Regions from separate parts of the Halomonas sp. N3-2A genome, predicted to be linked through region 3. Evidence: predicted binding sites of a transcription regulator. Region 3 holds the regulator's gene; each other region holds the start of a gene.
What was found. Region 3 encodes LexA, which represses DNA repair genes until DNA is damaged. Its sites were predicted from a motif close to TACTGTNTANNTANACAGTA; they were not measured.
Positions count from the first base shown of each region.

Region 1: a site for LexA is predicted at 3,888-3,907, ahead of CEK60_RS10975 (LexA family protein). Genes of this name have one in related genera too.
Region 2: a site for LexA is predicted at 4,719-4,738, ahead of recN (DNA repair protein RecN). Genes of this name have one in related genera too.

Region 1 covers NZ_CP022286.1:2,338,879-2,345,744, forward strand. Annotated here, with positions in the region: gene CEK60_RS10945 (heme lyase CcmF/NrfE family subunit) at 1-841, opposite strand, end outside; gene ccmE (cytochrome c maturation protein CcmE) at 894-1,403, opposite strand; gene ccmD (heme exporter protein CcmD) at 1,393-1,626, opposite strand; gene CEK60_RS10960 (heme ABC transporter permease) at 1,626-2,366, opposite strand; gene ccmB (heme exporter protein CcmB) at 2,381-3,079, opposite strand; gene ccmA (cytochrome c biogenesis heme-transporting ATPase CcmA) at 3,128-3,748, opposite strand; gene CEK60_RS10975 (LexA family protein) at 4,009-4,407, shown strand; gene CEK60_RS10980 (IMPACT family protein) at 4,435-5,061, shown strand; gene CEK60_RS10985 (sodium ion-translocating decarboxylase subunit beta) at 5,179-6,501, opposite strand; gene oadA (sodium-extruding oxaloacetate decarboxylase subunit alpha) at 6,514-6,866, opposite strand, start outside.
Region 2 covers NZ_CP022286.1:3,525,936-3,532,801, forward strand. Annotated here, with positions in the region: gene CEK60_RS16405 (DMT family transporter) at 1-384, opposite strand, end outside; gene dnaJ (molecular chaperone DnaJ) at 586-1,740, opposite strand; gene dnaK (molecular chaperone DnaK) at 1,851-3,785, opposite strand; gene grpE (nucleotide exchange factor GrpE) at 3,955-4,584, opposite strand; gene recN (DNA repair protein RecN) at 4,786-6,459, shown strand; gene fur (ferric iron uptake transcriptional regulator) at 6,570-6,866, opposite strand, start outside.
Region 3 covers NZ_CP022286.1:1,201,573-1,208,438, reverse strand. Annotated here, with positions in the region: gene nagZ (beta-N-acetylhexosaminidase) at 1-335, opposite strand, end outside; gene CEK60_RS05670 (L,D-transpeptidase) at 417-938, opposite strand; gene CEK60_RS05665 (TetR/AcrR family transcriptional regulator) at 916-1,593, opposite strand; gene lexA (transcriptional repressor LexA) at 1,921-2,598, shown strand; gene CEK60_RS05655 (energy-coupling factor ABC transporter permease) at 2,659-3,330, opposite strand; gene purU (formyltetrahydrofolate deformylase) at 3,416-4,270, opposite strand; gene CEK60_RS05645 (ribonuclease J) at 4,547-6,145, shown strand; gene moaE (molybdopterin synthase catalytic subunit MoaE) at 6,182-6,658, opposite strand; gene moaC (cyclic pyranopterin monophosphate synthase MoaC) at 6,663-6,866, opposite strand, start outside.

The DNA.
Region 1 (6,866 bases), 1.1 Mb from region 3:
CTGTCCAGCTTTTAAACGAACCGCGCTTTTCAGTGACCGCCAACGAGTGCACCAGCGCCGTTCCCGTTAACCAGGGCAGCAGTGAGGCGTTTTCAACCGGATCCCAAAACCACCAGCCGCCCCAGCCCAGCTCGTAATAAGCCCACCAACTACCTAGCGCGATGCCTACGGTTAGAAATGCCCAGGCCACATTAGTCCAGGGACGTGCCCAACGTGTCCAGGCAGCGTCTAAACGCCCACCTAGCAACGCGGCAATGGCAAATGCAAATACCACCGAGAAGCCGACATACCCCATATACAGCATCGGGGGATGCACAACCAACCCGAAGTCCTGCAGCAGCGGATTCAGATCAGCCCCGTCTTGAGGCATATTCGGCAGTAGCCGCTCAAATGGATTGGAGGTCATCAAGATAAACAGCAGGAAGCCAACGCAGACCATTCCCATGACGCCTTGCACTCGCGCCACCATATCGCGCGGCAAATCACCGGAAAATACCGAAGCGGCATACCCCCAACCAGCCAGCATTAAGCTCCACAATAAGACGGAGCCTTCATGATTTCCCCACACGGCACTAAACTTGTAGTACCAGGGCAGTAGCGAGTTGGAATTATTGGCAACGTTCGCAACGCTGAAGTCATCCAGCATATAACTAGCTGTTAGACACAAATAGGCAATGGCAATAAACAGGAACTGCCCTGTTGCCATGGGCTTGCCATAAGCCATCCACAGCGGACGCCGAGTGGCCGCGCCTGCCAGCGGCATCACAGCTTGTATCACGGCCATCAACAGGGCAATGACCAGAGCAAAGTGGCCTATTTCAGGAATCATTTTGATGAACATGCGCGCTCCGAATTAGCAGTGGGCATAACCGCCTGCTTGACACGATAAGACATTAATAATCGCTTGCTTGGGGGGTGCCTTCCTGCTCCAAACGCTTACCCACCTCAGCCGCTTTTGCCTGATAATCTGCCGGGGAGTAACCTGCTTCTTCCAATGCTTGCGCCACTTCGGGCGGCATATAATTTTCATCGTGGCGGGCTAAGACTTTATCGGCATATAAGCGCCCATCTGTCTGAAGCTCTCCTACCACGACCACCCCCTGCCCTTCACGGAAAAGATCCGGCAGAATCCCGCTGTAGTAGACCTCCAAGTCATCGACGTAATCCGTCACGGTAAACTCAACATCAAGGCTTTCAGGATCACGCGACACCGATCCCTCTTTAACCATTCCGCCCGCGCGAATCTGGCGCTCCATGGGCGCGTCGCCCTGAGCAATCTGTACCGGGCTAAAAAATAAATTGATGTTGGAGCGCAGCGCATAAAGTGTCAGCCCCACCGCTATCGCGGTTAATGAAACCAACCCTAAAATAACGAACAGCTTCTGTTTACGTTTAGGCGTCATGACGAACGTCCCTTTGAGCAGAGTTAACTGGTGCTTGCGCGGCCTGGGAGTGGGCGTTTTGGCGGCGCACACGGCGCTTCACGCCTTTCAGCAGTTGGCTGCGCTCGAGGCGCGCATGCCAAACTATCACCAGCATCAACAACGCAGTCATGCCCCAAGCAGCCCACACATAAAGCCCGTGGCCACCCATGGCAAAAAATTCATTAAGTGAGGAAAAAGCCATTATCTCACCTCCTCTACTAGCTCTTGCACCCAGCGCTTATTGGTTTCACGGCGCAGTATTTCACTGCGCGTGCGCATCAGGGTTAACGCTATAAAAAAGCAGTAGAAGCCGAGTACCATAATGAGCAGCGGTGCCCACATTTCCATAGGCATTGCCGAACGTCCGGTAATCGTAAACGAGGCAGGCTGGTGCAGGGTGTACCACCACTCCACCGAATATTTGATGATCGGAATATTAATCACGCCCACCATCGCCAGCACTGAGGCTGCACGAGATCCACTATCGCGACTACTGAAAGCACCGCGCAGTGCAATGACCCCTAAATACAAAAACAGCAAAATCAGCATGGACGTTAAGCGTGCGTCCCACATCCACCAGGTTCCCCAGGTAGGCACCCCCCATACTGCGCCTGAAAAAAGTGCTACAAAGGTCATCGCAGCACCTAATGGTGCCATCACGGTGGCTGCCATATCGGCTACTTTGATTTTCCAGACCATATATACCAAGCCTGAAATTGCCATTGAGACAAAAATGGATTGTGCTAGGAAAGCGGCAGGAACGTGGACATAGATAATCCGAAAGCTATTGCCCTGCTGATAATCCGCGGGAGCAAATACCAGCCCCCAAACGCTTCCCAGCAGCAACAGGAGCACCGCCGCTGCCCAGAACCAGGGCTGAAGCTTGGCGCTAATCGCGTAGAACCACTTGGGTGATCTCAGTTTATTTATAAAGGCCCACATGGTGTTTTCGTCCTTTAACCGTTGATGCTGATGCGTAGCGAGGCGGCAATAGCCCAAGGTGCTAGCATTAACGAAATCGCTAAAAGTGCGCCCAAAATAGCCAGATGCGCCGCGATACCATCGCCTAAAATAGCGGCCTGCACGGCGCCAGCACCAAAAATAAGCACTGGAATATAGAGCGGCAGCACCAGCAGTGACAGCAATACACCGCCGCGAGCTAATCCGACGGTCAGCGCGGCGCCAATCGCACCAATCAAGCTGAGGCTTGCGGTTCCCAATGCCAGCGATAGCGCTAAAACCATGTAACTACCGGCAGGAAGTGCCAACATGATACCTAAAATCGGCGCCATAAGTGCCAAAGGCAGTCCTGTCAGCAGCCAGTGAACAGCAACTTTGGCAAGGCTAAGCGCCGCCAGCGGCTGAGGGGCTAACAGTAGCTGCTCCAAACTACCGTCGTCGTAGTCGCTCCGGAACAGACTATCCAGAGAAAGCAATGCCGCTAGCAATGCCGCCACCCACAGCAACCCAGGCGCTATTTCTGCCAGTAACTGGGGATCAGGTGAAATGCCGATCGGAAAGAGCGTAATCACCAAGGCAAAGAACACCAATGGGTTAAGCACTTCACCACGACGACGTAGCAACAGCGTTAGATCTCGCTTAAAGGTGGCACTAATGGCGACCATGAGCCCACCGGAAGGCGCATGCATCGACATTTCTGGGATGCCTGTCGTGGCGTGTGAGCTTGGCAACGCTGTCTCCTTCTACCCCAGTTGAACGCGCCTAAGCACGGATGATGCGGTTAACTCATGATGTGTCGTCACTAAGACACAGCCTCCCGCGTTGGCATGCGCAACAAGCTGCGCTTCTAGTGCTGCCACTCCGTGGCGATCAATGGCTGTAAAAGGTTCATCCAGGACCCACAATGCCCGCTTAGTAAGCGTCAGTCTCGCAAGGGCAATTCGCCGCTGCTGCCCAGCAGAAAGCTGCCCGGCGGGTACATCCTCAAAGCCACTCAGCCCAACCTGTGCCAGCGCTTCTTCACGCTGGTAATCGTCGCCTTTTTCGCCGCTAAGCGCTTGGTACCACGCTAAGTTTTCCAGCGGAGAAAGCCCCGCTTTTATGCCAGGGGCATGCCCTAAATAGAGTAGATTGGCGAGAAAATGTTCACGCACCTCGCGCATTGAGTCGCCATTCCAATAAATGTCGCCATGGTAGTCGCTCAACTGGCCTGAAAGAATTTTCAACAGTGTCGTTTTTCCGCTCCCGTTAGGGCCTTCGATACGCACTATTTCGCCACGTTGAATATCAAGATCTAGCCCCTCAAACAGCCAACGATCATCGCGTTCACAGGCTAGCTGTCGGGCTTGTAGGCAGAGGCTCAAGGATATCTCCAGGCACGTAGATTTTGCGTCGAACTCTACACGGAAAGCCCCTTTCTCGCCAGTCGCTCTCTGCGGTCAGGGGTCGCATCACACTTCAACCAATCTTCGCTTAAGAACAATAGACAATGCAGAGCACTAGCACTGTATGCAAAAACAGGTCTATACTACAAACACTGTATGAAAAAACATTACCGATTATAAACACAGCAATCTGCTCAATTACACGCCTAGGGAGCGGGCGCTGCATTGGAGAAAACTGCATGACGATGACAATGCCAACACCCTTGAACATAACTCAACATGCGCTATCTCAAACGACGTCGAATACAGGTCGCCCTATTTATTCGGCACCTCGTGTAACGCGGCGCAACACTTATGCGCTTCGCGTGCGCGGCAACAGAATGCGTGAATGCAATCTATTCGATGGCGATGTCATCATTATTCGCCGCTATCAACAAGGTAGCCATCAAGAAACCGCTATCGCGACGATAAACCAGCGAGAAGTTGCCCTAAAGCAACTTTCCATTAGTCGACTTGGCGTTCACTTATGGCCCGAAGATGCAGCCATGCCTGCCGTCTTCCTGCATAATTGTGATATTCAAGTGCTGGGAATGGTAATGGGCGTCGAGCATGGCGCTAACAACACTCGGCACCACTAATTCGCCACCCGCTTTAGGGAGCATCGATTGCGTTACCGAGTTCCAGACCTAGCATCCGCCACATGGCATACCGCTGAAATTGAGGTTGAAAAAAGTCGCTTCCTCACGTGGATATGCCATGCACCCAGCACAGCTGACCATCATGCAATGTTGCAGGCGGCAAAAACCGCTCATCCCAATGCAAGTCATCACTGCACGGCCTTTATTGCGGGCCCTCCTGGTGAACAAACGCACATAGGGTTCTCTGATGATGGCGAACCCGGCGGCACTGCCGGCAGACCCATGTATCAAGCCTTGCTCGGTAGCCAGATGGGTGAAATAGGCTGTGTGGTGATTCGTTACTTTGGCGGCACCAAGTTGGGCACGGGTGGACTTGCCCGGGCTTACGCACAGTCGGTTAACGCCGGGATTGAAACATTACCTACCCGCGAAGTCGTCGAACGGGATAACTACCAGCTGCGTGTCAACTTTGCCCATGAAGCCGTCGCGCGCGCTTGGTGTGACGAGCAGAAAATTCCCGTCCAACAGGCAGAGTACGATGGCAACGGCGTATGCCTTACGATTGGCTGGCCAAGAGATGAGACCTTAAATTTCACTACGCTTGAAAATCGCCTAAAGACAGCCCTCGATATTCAAAAAGTGCCGCCACAATAAGATTATTATATCGCTGACAAAAAAAACGCGACTTACGCGAGCAATTGCTCGGTAAGCCGCGTTTTAGTCGCTAACCATTACGTAACGATAACTGCGCAATGGTACTGCTAGCGGGTTTTAGCCCAAATATTTAATCATCACACCCGCCGCAACGGCAGAACCGATAACACCGGCCACATTAGGGCCCATGGCATGCATCAGCAGGAAGTTATGCGGGTTCGACTCCAAGCCAACCTTATTAGCTACTCGCGCAGCCATCGGCACTGCCGAAACACCTGCGGCACCAATCAGCGGATTAATGGGCATTTTGCTGACTAGGTTCATCAGCTTCGCCATCAACACGCCTGCGGCCGTGCCAATACCAAACGCCACAATACCCAGGCCCAAGATACCCAGCGTTTCGAATGCCAGAAAGCTATCTGCCATCAGCTTGGAACCCACCGATAGCCCTAAGATAATCGTCACGATATTGATCAGAGCGTTTTGCGCCGTATCCGATAAGCGCTCAACCACACCGCACTCACGCATCAAGTTACCAAAGCAGAACATCCCTAACAGCGGCGCTGCATCAGGTAGGAAAAGCGCGACGGCAATCAATAACATCAGCGGGAAAACGATCTTTTCCAGTTTGGATACCGGACGCAGCTGCGTCATCTTAATTTGACGCTCTTTCTGCGTGGTCAGCAGCCGCATAATCGGCGGCTGAATCAGCGGCACCAGCGCCATGTAGGCGTACGCCGCCACTGCGATAGCACCCAGCAACTCAGGAGCCAATACGCTTGATACATAAATAGACGTTGGACCATCAGCACCGCCGATAATACCAATGGCGGCCGCTTGATTAAGCGAAAAGTCCATCACCCCCAGTGAGGTCAGCATCACAGCACCAAACAGTGTGGCAAAAATGCCAAACTGAGCAGCCGCGCCTAAAAAGAGCGTCCGCGGGTTAGCCAGTAACGGGCCGAAGTCGGTCATGGCCCCCACGCCCATAAAGATAATCAATGGCGCAATACCAGAGGCAATCGCTACTTTATAGAAGTTATAGAGCATCCCATCGCTATAACCTACGCCAACCGCAATATCCTTTGCCGCACGCAATTGATCGGGAGCTGCAGTATCGTGGGCAATCGCTTTAAGCGACTCTCGCCAAGCTTCCACACCACTTAATGGATCAAGGGTAGCGCCCAGTACGGAAGCTATCTGCTGCAGCACAGCAGGTTTTGCCACCTCAATCGCTTGATCGAGCGCTGAGATTGCCAAGCCCGCCTCAGGGATATTGGCAAGAATGCCGCCAAACCCAATTGGCACCAGCAGCAACGGCTCAAACTTCTTGTGAATGGCAAGATAGAGCAGCCCAAGCCCTACCAAAATCATGGCCGCCTGACCAAGCTCAAGGTTATAAAGCCCCGAGCCCTCCCATAAGGTAATTAGTTTTTCCATTGCCAAATGCCCTTAAAGCTCGATCAGCGAATCGCCGACGGTGACGCTGTCACCCTCGCTGACGTTAACTTTCGATACGGTACCGGCACTACTGGCACGCACTTCGGTTTCCATTTTCATGGCTTCCAAAATAATCACCACATCGCCATCCGCTACTTGGTCACCCGGGCGTACATTGACCTTGAAGATATTGCCAGCAAGCGGTGCATCAATGCTTTCTCCACTAGATGCAGGCGCTTCCTCTTTGGGTGCGTTAGCACTCATTGCCGCCTGTTCCTGCACCGCGCCTATCTCGCCACCTTCAGACACTTCCACTACAAACGCTTTGCCATTGAGCTTAACGGTATACGTTTCCGGGCCACTCG
Region 2 (6,866 bases), 2.3 Mb from region 3:
ATAAAGCGAGAAACGCTCCCCCAGCAGCAAGACACCACCCAACGCCATAAACACGGGCGTCAGCTGGGCTAACAACGTAGTTTCCGCGACAGGTAACAAGGCCACCGCCGCGAACGATGCGAACATTGCCGCTGCCCCAAGCCCCGAGCGCAACGCATGCCCCAGTGGACGGCGCGTCGCCAATCCCTGCGGAAACTCGCGACGAAGCATCAAAAAAACAACAATCGGCAACAGCGCAAATAACGAGCGGAAAAACACCGACTGCCCTACCGGCACCTCGTCACTCACTGCTTTAATACACACCAACATACCGGTAAACAGCACGCCGGAAAGCACCCGCAGCCCAATGCCCAACCCAGGGCGAGACTCTTCATCCGCTAGCATTTGCCCTCGTCCTTATGTGCAAATAAGTTATGTGCAAATAATCCACGCTTTAAAAGGGTATCGGTTAGCGATTAATCGATAAGCCCATCAGACCCGCTATTTTACACTATGCAACACAATGAGTTAGCGATAAGCAATCAACAAAAACGCCCCGACACTTGAAAGTGTCGGGGCGCTGATGTGCTGTGAAGTGAATCGCCGTTACGGCTTCATCTCTTCAAAAAACTTCTTCACACTGTCGAAGAAGCCAGTTTTCTTCGGCGAGTGGCTGTGGCTATTGCTGCCGTCAAAGCTCTCTTGCAACTGACGAAGCAGGTCTTTCTGCTCGTCATTGAGATTGACCGGCGTCTCCAGCACCACTTTGCAAAGCAAGTCGCCAGGTGCGCCGCCGCGTACCGGCTTCACGCCTTTACCGCGCAGCCTGAAGAGTTTACCGGTTTGAGTTTCCGGTGGAATCTTCAGCTTCACACGGCCATCCAGCGTGGGTACTTCTAGCTCCCCACCTAATGCAGCGTCAACAAAATTGATCGGCACGTCACACTGCAGGTGTTTGCCATCGCGCTGGAAGATGTGGTGTGGCTTGATCGACACCTGAACATACAGGTCACCGGGCGGGCCACCGTTAATACCACTTTCACCTTCGCCATTCAGACGAATGCGATCACCCGTATCAACACCAGGCGGAATCTTCACCGATAGCGTGCGCGTTTCCCGCACGCGGCCTTCACCGTTACATTTGTGGCACGGCACTTTGATGTGCTGGCCACTGCCGTGACAGGTCGGGCAGGTTTGCTGAACCGCGAAGAAACCTTGCTGCATACGCACTTGGCCGTGGCCATGGCACGTGGGGCAAGTTTCTTTGCTAGAACCAGGTTCAGCACCTTCACCATCGCAGCGGTCACATTCGATATGACGTGGCACGCGGATATCAACGGTTGTGCCGGAAACTGCGTTTTCCAGATCCAGCTCTAAGTTGTAGCGCAGATCACTGCCACGCGCGGGGGCGTTAGGGCCACGACGACGGCCACCACCGCCACCAAAGATATCGCCAAACACATCGCCGAAGATGTCGCTGAAGTCGCCAGCGCCACCACCACCGAACCCACCACCGCCAAAGCCGCCGCCCTGGCCATCAACACCGGCGTGACCAAATTGATCATACGCCGCGCGCTTTTCGCCATCGCTTAAGACTTCGTACGCTTCTGACACCTCACGGAATTTTTCCGCTGCAGTGTTATCGTCCGGGTTTCGATCAGGGTGGAATTTTTGCGCCAAGCGGCGGTAGGCCTTTTTGATCTCTTTCTGATCAGCCCCTTTTTCGACACCCAGGACTTCGTAATAATCGCGTTTGGACATGGGTCCTACGCCTCCTGGTTAGCTACGCACTTAATTAGGCGTCTGCTTCGGAAACAGCAACGCGGGAGTTGTCTCCCGCGCCACCGCATTCCTTAACAGATAGAGGTGATTTACTGTTTCTTTTTGTCGTCGTTGACTTCTTCGTACTCAGCGTCAACCACGTCATCCTCTGGCTTGGTGCTGGCATTTTCAGCACTTTCACCGTCCGCCTGCTGAGCAGCTTCCGCTTGCTCGGCGTACATTTTCTGCGCCAATTGGCCAGACACTTCGGTCAGCGCGTCCAGCTTCTGCTGGATGTTGTCCTGATCGTCAGTCTTCACTGCTTCTTCCAGCTCGCTGATCGCGGTCTCGATGGCTTGTTTCTCGTCATCGGTCGCTTTATCGCCGGCTTCCTGCACGGTTTTGCGAGTGGCGTGAATCATGCCATCTGCTTGGTTACGCAGCTGCACCAGCGCTTCGAACTTTTTGTCTTCGTCCGCGTGAGCTTCCGCATCGCGTACCATTTGCTCGATCTCTTCATCCGTGAGACCGCTGGACGCTTTAATGACGATAGACTGCTCTTTATTGGTCGCCTTATCTTTGGCCGATACGTTTAGAATGCCGTTGGCATCCAGATCGAAGGCCACTTCAATCTGCGGCACACCACGCGGTGCTGGCGGAATGTCGGCAAGATCAAAACGACCCAGCGACTTATTCTGCGAGACCTGCTTACGCTCACCCTGAACGACGTGAATCGTCACTGCCGTTTGGTTGTCATCCGCCGTGGAGAAGGTTTGCGTCTTCTTCGTGGGGATGGTGGTGTTTTTGTCGATCAGCGGCGTCATTACGCCACCCAGGGTTTCAATACCCAGGGTCAGCGGGGTAACGTCGAGCAGCAGAACGTCTTTCACGTCGCCGCCAAGAACACCGCCCTGAATCGCCGCACCAACAGCAACCGCTTCATCTGGGTTGACGTCTTTACGCGCTTCTTTACCGAAGAAATCAGCGGCTTTCTTCTGCACCATCGGCATACGCGTCTGGCCACCGACCAGAATCACTTCGTCGATTTCAGATGCAGACAAACCAGCATCTTTCAGCGCCATTTTGCACGGGTCGAGCGAGCGCTGTACCAGATCTTCAACCAACGACTCCAGCTTGGCACGCGTCACCTTCACGTTAAGGTGTTTCGGGCCAGTGTTGTCAGCGGTGATGTACGGCAAGTTAACGTCTGTCTGCTGGGCACTGGAAAGCTCAATTTTAGCCTTCTCAGCCGCTTCTTTCAGGCGCTGCATCGCGAGGTTGTCGCCAGACAGATCCATACCGCTGTCCGCTTTGAACTGGTCAACTAAGTAGTTGATCAGCGCCAAGTCGAAGTCTTCGCCGCCCAGGAAGGTGTCGCCGTTGGTGGCCAACACTTCAAACTGAGTTTCGCCGTCAACGTCGGCCACTTCGATAATAGAGATATCGAAAGTACCGCCACCCAGGTCATATACCGCGATGGTTTTATCACCACGGGATTTGTCCATACCGTAGGCCAATGCAGCAGCGGTCGGCTCGTTAATGATGCGCTTAACATCAAGACCGGCGATGCGACCCGCATCTTTCGTGGCCTGGCGCTGGCTGTCGTTAAAGTACGCCGGTACAGTGATGACCGCTTCAGTTACCGCTTCACCGAGGTAGTCTTCGGCAGTTTTCTTCATTTTCTTCAGCACTTCCGCACTTACCTGCGGCGGCGCCATTTTTTTGCCTTTTACTTCAACCCAGGCATCACCGTTGTCGGCTTCGGCGATTTTATAAGGCACCATTTTGATGTCTTTTTGTACGACATCATCTTTGAAGCGACGGCCAATCAGGCGCTTGATCGCGTAAAGGGTGTTCTCAGGGTTGGTGACGGCCTGACGTTTTGCCGCCTGGCCTACCAGCGTCTCACCATCGTCGGTGTAAGCAATAATGGAAGGCGTAGTGCGGCCGCCTTCGGCATTTTCAATGACTTTAGCGCTGTCACCATCGAGCACTGCCACACAAGAGTTGGTGGTGCCCAGATCGATACCAATAATGCGTCCCATAGCAAAAACCTCGAATTCGGTTGTTACAAAACTGATGTTTGAAAGCTGATGTCAAAAAATCTGCTTTTTGAAATTTAAAGCGTTTGCGGGTTTTCCCGCGGGTTGCCCTTTATTTGGGGGCCGCTTGCAGCATTTCAAGGGGCTTTTTTTGCTTTGCGTCAGCCAATGCTTAATTGGCTTTTTGGCTAACCACCACCATCGCGGGGCGAACTAGGCGGCCGTTAAGCAAATAACCCTTCTGCATCACATCCATGACGGTATTGGGTTCAAGCTCGGGATTCGGCACCATCGCCATCGCTTCGTGAACTTGGGGGTCGAAGGGTTCACCCTGGGGTTCAACGCTTTCCACGCCAAATTTATTCAATACGCCTAACTGCATTTTGAGGGTCATGGAAACGCCCTCACGATGTACGTCAGAGGCTCCGTCTTCCATGCTCTCTAGGGCTTTTTCCAGACTATCAACAACGGGCAACAGCTCTTTAACAAATTTTTCTAAAGCAAACTTACGCGCTTTTTCAGCCTCTTGCTCAGCTCGGCGACGCACGTTTTGAGCTTCAGCAGCGGCACGTAGCGCTTGGTCTTTAGCTTCCGCCAAGCTCTGCTCAAGCTCTTCCACCTGAGCGGCTAGCATATCGGCTTCCGGGTTTCCCACGCCGTCCTCTAACGCAGCGTCGTCCTCGATTAACCCTTCCAGCTCACCCTCGACCAGGCGCTCTTCAGCCGCTTGCTCGGTGACTTCCGCCTCTTGCTCTTGGCGGGCCAGCTCATCTTCTAATGGGGTTTGCGGTTCTTTTGCCATGCCTAGCTCCTGAAAAGTATCCAGCGGTGGCATTAACGGCCACCTCGGTTAAGTAACGAGTATTAACCACGTATGGACGCTATATGGGGGCCATAAAAGCCATCTCAAGAGGGGCATTGAAGTGAGTTATAGACTACTGTATAAAACAACAATTATTGGATAAGTATCCAGCTTCTGTGCCGCACCGCCTCAGGAGGCCTTATGCTCACGCAGCTAGCAATCCAAGATTACGCTATTGTTGACCGCCTTGAACTCGACCTAACCCGTGGTATGACGGCGATTACCGGGGAAACTGGGGCAGGCAAATCGATTTTACTCGGGGCCCTTGGCCTATGTTTGGGTGAGCGTGCCGACGCTGGCAGCGTGCGCCATGGACGTGAGCGCACCGACCTTTCCGCTCGTTTTGATATTCAACATCTACCCGCTGCCACAGAGTGGTTGACTGCTCGCGAGCTGCCTGCTGAAGAGTGCTTGCTGCGCCGTGTGGTTACCGCCAGCGGTCGCTCCAAAGCGTGGATCAATGGCCACCCTGCCACCATCGCTGACCTAAAATCGCTGGGCGAGCAGCTGATTCAAATCCATGGACAGCATGCTCATCAGGCACTCATGCGTGAAGAAACCCACCTCGCCCTGCTAGATGATTATGCCGGGCTACGTGAGCGTAGCCAGCAGTTGGCTGAAACCTTCCGCGAGTGGCGCAGCGCCCGGCGGCGATTAAAAAAACTCAGCGAAGAAGGCAGTGAAGTTGAGGCAAAGCGGCAACTGCTGCGCTACCAAGTAGAAGAATTAGATCAACTGGGATTGGCAGAGGGTGAGCTGCAAACGCTAGAAGAGGAGCAGCATACCCTCGCCCATGCGGAAGAGACGCTGCGTGAAACCCAGTTTGCCGCCGACTGCTGCGCGAGCGATGAAGGTGGCGCTCTGTCGCTGTTAAATCAAGCCTATGCCCATTTAAGCGCGTTACCCGGCAGTGACAAAGGCACACTGGCCAATACCTTGGCTATGCTTAGCGATGCGCGCATTCAAGTAGAGGAAGCTTCCAGCGAGCTAAATCGTCTTGCCAGTACGACTGAACTAGACCCAGAGCGCCTAGCCTGGGTAGAAGAACGGCTTGGCGATGTCCACCGTATTGCCCGTAAACACCACGTTGCCCCGGAAGAGATTTGCGCACTGCATGCCCGGCTCAGCCAGGAAGTCGAACTGCTAGAAGCCAGCGACGACGACCTGGAGTCGTTAAGCAACCAAGTGTCTGAATACCGCGAGCGCTATCGCAGTGATGCCAAACAACTAAGCGAGGCGCGACAAAAAGCCGCCGTTCGCTTGGGCAAAGAAGTGCAGCAGCAGCTAGGGTTCTTGGCGATGGGTAAAGCACGCTTTGACGTGGACGTTACCCCGCGTGAAACGCCTACGCCGGAAGGCCTGGACCACGTCCAATTCCTGATTAGCGCGAACCCAGGCCAGCCCGCCAGGCCGCTAACCAAAGTGGCTTCGGGCGGTGAATTATCGCGCATCAGCCTTGCCATTCAAGTGGTGGCCGCTTCCCACTCCACCATTCCCAGCTTGGTCTTCGATGAAGTGGACGTGGGTATCTCGGGAGCGACGGCCGAAATTGTCGGTCAACTGCTGCGCAAGCTCGGCGAAAACGGTCAAGTAATGACTGTCACCCACCTGCCTCAGGTCGCCGCTCAGGCGCATCAGCACCTGCATATTGAAAAACGCGCCAAACGAGATAGCACGCTGACCCATATGGCCCTGCTGGACGAACAGGGGCGTATCAGCGAACTCGCCCGCATGTTGGGCGGTGTAACGCTATCTGACCAAACACTCGCCCACGCCCGCGAAATGCTGCACGCGAGCCAACGGCCACCGCACTAAGCGCTTTTTTCAATCGACAACGCGCTAGCAAACGCCACACACTATAAAAAACGCCCCTAGGGCGCGAATGAGTCATCACTCGCACCCTAGGGGCGTTTTATTTAGCGCGACTATTTTTTATTTGTGGGGCCGCTGTCCTGTCGGGTTACGTCCGACCCACGGGGGCGTACGTAAAGCACCAGGGCATGGTCCACAAGTTCATAGCCGTGCTCTTCGGCGATCTCTTGCTGACGTCGCTCGATGATTTCATCGACAAACTCAATGATTTCACCACTTTCTAAACACACCATATGGTCGTGGTGGTCTTCTTGAGTCATCTCGAACACCGCGTGGCCACCATCAAAATTATGACGGATCACCAAGCCTGCTGATTCAAACTGAGTCAGCACGCGGTACACGGTAGCCAA
Region 3 (6,866 bases):
TCCATGCCCAGCAACCAACCCGCGTCTTTTGCTAGTGCAAGACCGGATGCCGAATCCTCAGCGAATTGATCACCAATGCGTGCCATGGCTGGCATGCGAGTAACGCCTTCTTTAATTCGCTGAACGCGACCGCCTTCTTGATCAATACCAAGTAACAGCTCGCCGCGAACACGACGAATATCACTGCAAAGCTTTCTAACCTGGTAAGCATTCTCGACATTTCTAGCGAATAAAATGACACCGCCCACAGCAGGGTCCATCAAAAGATGTTTTTCAGCTTTGGTTAATCGCGGCCCTTCAAGGTCAAGCATGACCGGGCCTAAAGATTGAGTCATTGTGATGGATCCAACAAAAGGGCCGTCAATTTTAGTTGATCAATCTCTCGTGTCAAAAAATCAATAATAAGCTGCCTACGCTTAGCCATTATGAAGCCAAACGGGTGTGCCCGGCGGCGCATGTTCAAAAAGATAAAGCAGATCATCATTGCGCAGCCGAATACACCCATGTGAAGCGGCCACGCCCATCGGTTGATCAGGTGGCGTGCCATGAAGATAGATAAAACGACGCTGAGTGTCGACATCCCCGCCTCGATTCACTCCTCTCTCTAAACCACAGAGCCACATAATGCGCGTTAAGATCCAATCACGATGAGGGAATTCCGCCGCAAGCGCCGACGTAAACACTTCCCCAGTCCACCGCCGCCCCCGAAAAACAGCATTATCAGCTAAACCGCCCCCTATCGATGCGCGGATATAATGCCATCCCAGGGGGGTTTGACCACTGCCTTCCTGCTGCCCTACGCCTTTTTCACCGGTGGACACAGCGCACGTGTACTGCAGCGTGCGCCCTTGCCACCAGCATAGCTGCTGGTGTTTGATATTGATGTCTATCCAACCACCATTCTGCGGGGGTAGTTCAGCTAGCGTGGGCGTTCGCATAATGTCCTTCATCAGCAGCAGGCGGTAGCGGAGCATTCATGGCAGCAACCACGACAGGGCGTAAACGTCTTACCAAATCCCTGACGGTTACTTGCTCATTATAGTCTTTCGCGGCAATGTCACGCAGCGCATCTAAACCCGACAGCGTAAAAATCACGGTGCCCAGCATGAAATGCAGTCGCCAAAAACGCTCAGCATCAGGTAAATCTGGCGTTGCCTGGCGCACCAACTCAGTAAAGCGGGTAAACACGTCTCCGTACTGCTGTTGGATATAACGGCGTAAATGCCCTTGTGCCTGGCTATACGCCAACCCTAGCAGACGCATAAACACCTTCAGGCTATTGCGCTCAGCTGGCACTGCCAGCACCGTGCTTGCCATTGTTTCCAACAGCACTTCAAGCGGAATCACATCACCGTTGTACTGCGCTTCCAGCTCATCAAGCGCCGTGTGAAAACGTTGTGAGAAGGGATCTAAATAGCGCGCAAATACCGCCTGGATAAGCGCCTTTTTAGAACCAAAGTGGTAATTGACGGCAGCCAAATTAACCCGCGCTTTACTGGTGATATTGCGTAGCGATGTTTCGGCAAAACCACGCTCGGCAAACAGCACCTCAGCGGTATCGAGGATACGTGTTACCGTATCAGATTGCGCCATAGCGCCCTCCAGAAAACGAGTGTTTAAAACATCGTTAAATACTATGCCATAACGCTATTTGGCTCAATCACTTATCTTTAGCTTTTTACCCAACGCTCAAATGCACCCTAGGCCCCTATTCAAACACCTGCCATCAGACGCTCCGTCGACAGAGCCCCTCACACTCGTCGTTCCTATCTGCATTCCTGACACCATTCGCATAATGACTGCCATGCCATAGCGAAACGCTCTAGCATGTACTGGACAGAGCAACATACTGTATACTTAACCACATACTGTTTAAGCCGACATGTAGCCACTGTCTTGTTCAATTTTTTGGAGTTTGTTATGTCGCGTCCTCTTACTGCTCGTCAACAGCATGTTTTTGATTTTATTGTTAAAACGATGTCTGAATTTGGCTATCCGCCGACCCGCGCAGAAATTGCCAAAGCGCTAGGCTTTCGTTCTCCTAACGCTGCTGAAGAGCATTTACGAGCGCTTGAGCGCAAAGGTGCCATCCGCATTATCCGTAACACCTCGCGGGGGATTCGACTGCCTAATCAGGAACCACAGGATATCGGTGATGTCTCGGCAACAGCGCCTGCCGCCAACGTAGAACCACTACCGAATGGCTTACCAGTCATTGGCGAAGTGGCCGCAGGAAGCCCGATTCTAGCAGCGGAACACATTGATCGTTATTGCCCACTCCCCGCTGAATACTTTACCCCCAAAGCGGATTACCTTCTTCGGGTGCGAGGCTTGTCAATGAAGGATGTTGGCATACTGGAAGGCGACCTTCTTGCCGTGCATCGCACCGACCGGGTTCGTGATGGCCAAATCGTGGTGGCAAGGTTAGAAGATGAAGTCACTGTAAAACGCTTTAAACGACAGGGCCATACGGTGACGCTGATTGCTGAAAACAGCGACTTTGCGCCCATAGAAATTGACCTGCGTACGCAGCAGTTGGATATCGAAGGGGTGGGAGTTGGTGTCATACGTGGCGGTAACGGCCAAGCACTGGGATAAGCGAGTAAGTGTAAATGCCGGTGAGGCACTCGATAGAGATACTCACCGGCTATCGCAATGTTACTGAGAGTCTATATAGCGACGATCATTAAACGTAGCTACCCAACTCGGGTGATACACCAATAAAATACTGAGTAACATCCCTGTGATAAAAGCCTCGGAGGGCATTAACAGGGGTAAGAAGCGCGCATACTCTTGGGCTAAGTACACAGCTTCAGAGTCAGTACCCGCCACCATGATTAGCAAGACCACCGACAACCCTCCTGCCAGTGTTGCCAGCGCTGCGCCAAAAAAGCCGCATACGAATAAAAAGATCATCAAGTTATCCGGCAGGCGCCGGTCTACCCATCGCCATACCAGACCGGTAATGACCGCAGGTACAATGCCGGTTACCAACACATTAGCGCCTAGTAACGCCCATTCGTTACGGCCAATGGCTGACATCGCAACATTAATCAGCACATTGCTGATTAATGCGAGAGGCATTTTGAATACCAACGTCATTAAGACGGTGAAGACTAAGTGCAGGGTTAACCAATCGACTGCCTGAGCACGCAGTTGCCACATCAACACCACAGCGAGCGTCGCGGCTAACCACCGATGCTGAAGAGCCACATCGCCTATCAGCACTCGCCAAGGGCGCAGCCATATCATCCACGCAAGTACGCTCAACGATACCAACCACGTCAGCAACAATGCCCAGGGAGCTAAAACACTTTGCGCGAAAGACATGGATGCCCCTATCTACCCGTCAGCTAACGACAAGCCAGCTGTAAACTCGAATTGACTAAAAACGCTGCGTATCTAAACAACATGATCAGCTGAACACCACGGTCTTATTGCCATGGATTAATACCCGGTCTTCTAAATGCCATCGTAAACCACGCGCCAATACCGCTTTTTCGACATCGCGCCCAAAGCGCACGAGATCCGTTGGCGTATGGCAATGACTTACCCGATGAATATCTTGTTCAATAATCGGCCCAGCATCCAGTTCTTCAGTGACATAGTGACAGGTAGCTCCGATTAGCTTAACGCCACGCTGGTAAGCTTGATGGTAGGGCTTAGCACCGGCAAAAGAGGGTAAGAAACTGTGGTGGATGTTAATCACCCGTCCCGCGTAACGCGAGCAGAGCGAAGGTGGCAAAATTTGCATGTAACGTGCCAGCACAACGCAGTCAGCCCTTGCGCTATCAATCTGCGCTTGCACCTGCTCGAAAGCAGCCTGCTTGTTATCAGGATCTACGGGCACATGATGGTAAGGAATGCCATACCACTCAGTGAGTGATCGCATATCCTCATGATTTGAAATAACCCCGACAATATCGCAATCAAGCTCCCCAGCCTGCCAACGATAAAGCAGATCAACCAGGCAGTGAGACTCCCGCGACACCATCAACACCACACGCCTACGCTTTTGAGTATCGACGAGCGACCACTGCATATTGAAGGCTTTAGCCACCGGCTCAAACGCACTACGTAACGCCTCCGCCGACATACCCAACGAATCTGCCAAAATTTCGTATCGCATGAAGAATCGGCCGGTCTCAAGATCAGAGTGCTGACTTGCTTCAGTGATAGAACCACCTTGTTGAGCAATAAAGCTTGAGACACGCGCCACAATGCCCACTTGATCAGGGCAAGAAACCACCAAACGGTAATAATGAGACATAAATAAACACTCTTGACATATTTTAACGGCACGTTCGACAAGCACCTACCAGCGGTAGGGAAGCGGTATATAGGCGAAATAGTGTACCTTATGCTTATCAAGGAAGCACCGCAGCCAAATGCCACGATGATTGTTACCCGCCCCTGCCTTCCCGTATAGTTAAGGTCTTACTTTTTAGGCTTTTCATTACTGATGCACCCACCACGCGTTCAACTTCGTCCCCGCCGTCGCCCTCCCCTGCGCCTACTGCCGCTAGGTGGGTGTGGTGAAATTGGAATGAACCTTACGTTGTATGGATACGATGATGAGTGGATCGCCGTCGACTGCGGCATGATGATTCGCCAAGATCTACCCAATTCCCCGCTGCAGGTGCCCAATACAGATACATTAGCAGCACTCAACATTACCCCAAAGGCACTCTACATTACCCATGGCCATGAAGATCATATTGGCGCCGTGGCGTGGCTCTGGCCCAGGTGGAATTGCCCTATTTTTGCAACGCCGTTAGCGGCGGGATTGCTGCGCCATAAGTTTGCAGAACATCAGCTTAGTAGCGCCGCTATAAACGTTGTGGAACCAGGTGATGCAATGGAGCTCGGCCCCTTCACGCTGCGTTACCTTCACGTTACCCATTCGATTCCAGAAAGCTGCTCAATCCTAATGCAGGCAGGCGACTATCGCGTGCTACACACCGGGGACTGGAAACTAGACCCTACCCCATTAATTGGTTCGCCCATTAACGCTGCTCAATTTCGTGCGCTCGCGCCTATCGATCTCGTCGTAGGCGACTCCACTAACGCCCCGATGCCCGGCCATTCGGGCAGTGAAGGAGATGTTGCTAAAGCACTCGCTCACACCTTAAAACAGTGCACAGGACGCGTGGTGGTATCTTGCTTTGCCAGCAACCTTGCCCGCGTATTAGCGATTGGAATTGCCGCCCAACAGTGCGGCCGACGCGTCAGCTTGATGGGCCGTTCAATGGAACGCATGGTGAGTGTCGCGAAGGGCCTAGGGTATCTAGACGACTTTCCACCGCTAGTACCACCCCATGATTTAGGCTACCTGCCGCCAGAAGAGGTGGTGATTATTGCGACGGGCAGCCAAGGTGAACCACGTGCAGCACTGCAACGCTTAGCACAGCGGAGGCACCCGTTTGTGGATCTTGAGCCAGGCGATAGCATCATTTTTTCTGCCAAAGCCATACCAGGCAACGAGCGCCCTATTGAACAACTGAAAAAACGCCTAGCGCAGCTTGGGGTGTCAATTTTCGATGAGATGAACCACCCAGAATTACACGCGACTGGGCATCCTGCCGAAGATGAGCTGAGAAAACTGTATCAATGGGTTCGGCCAAAAACATTGCTGCCGGTGCATGGGGAGGCGCGCCATCAGGCTGCCCATCAAGAAATTGCCACCAGCCTCGGCATTAATGCCCCGCTCGCACCGGTAAACGGCGACATGTTGATGTTCGACAATCTAGGCTTACGCTGCGAAGCACGCTATCCCCAGCCGCCCTGCATCGTTAATCAGAACAGCGTCGTGCCTCATCCAGGGCTCGATACCGGCTCTCACTCATCGCGGCGCGGCAGTTTGTTCTTAGCGCTTCCCGTTACGGCTACCGACACTGGCTGGTGCCGCATTGGTCGTTTGATGCTGGATGCCAGCGGTACCAGCCCACTCGATGAAGATAGTTTCAGCGAATGGCTAGATGATCAGTTATTAGAAATAGCAGCAGAGACATTGGCCGATTTGCGTCAAGCACTGCAACCGAGGCTAATTCATTGGCTCGCTAATCACCTTCAGCATATGCCAGACGTACATTTACAAATAATGGCAACCGAAACGCCCTCTTCAGAAGCCATTAGCGATAGTTAAAGCCATTGGCGATATTGATGCTGTTGGCAATATCGTCTACCAGCGTTCTGCAGCTTGCTGATCAGTATGCCGCTCTTTTACCCAGTAAGCCCCCTGGCGGGAGTGCTCTTTCTTCCAAAACGGCGCCTGGGTTTTTAAAAAGTCCATAATAAAGTCGCAGGCTTGGAAAGCATCGCGGCGATGAGCACTGGCCACCAGAACGCGCACAATAGGGTCTCCCGGCGTCAAATCACCAATGCGGTGGATAATCCGTACGGCCTGTAGCGCCCAGCGTTGACCTGCCTGCTCACCAATCTGCGTTAATGTGCGCTCGGTCATCCCTGGGTAGTGCTCAAGAGTCAGCCCAATAACATCAGGGGATTCATTAAAGTCACGCACAAATCCCGTGAAGGTGACAATAGCGCCGATATCGGTGCGCTTGCGCAGCGCACTTTCATAGCCATCATCCATTTTAAACGCTGCTTCTTGAACCCTGACAGCAATATCCAATTCAGTCTCTGTAATATCAGCCATCTGATTACCCACCCGTCACTGGAGGAAAGAAGGCCACTTCATCCTCATCGGTAAGGCGCGCACTATCGTTGGCCATCACTTGATTGATAGCACACAACGTGCGCTGCTCTGACAACACATTAAAGCGTGCATCCATAGTGCTTAACGCCGCTTTCAACCCCGCCACATCTCGGCTTGGCAGTTGATCAAGCCCAATGGCAAGGTCACT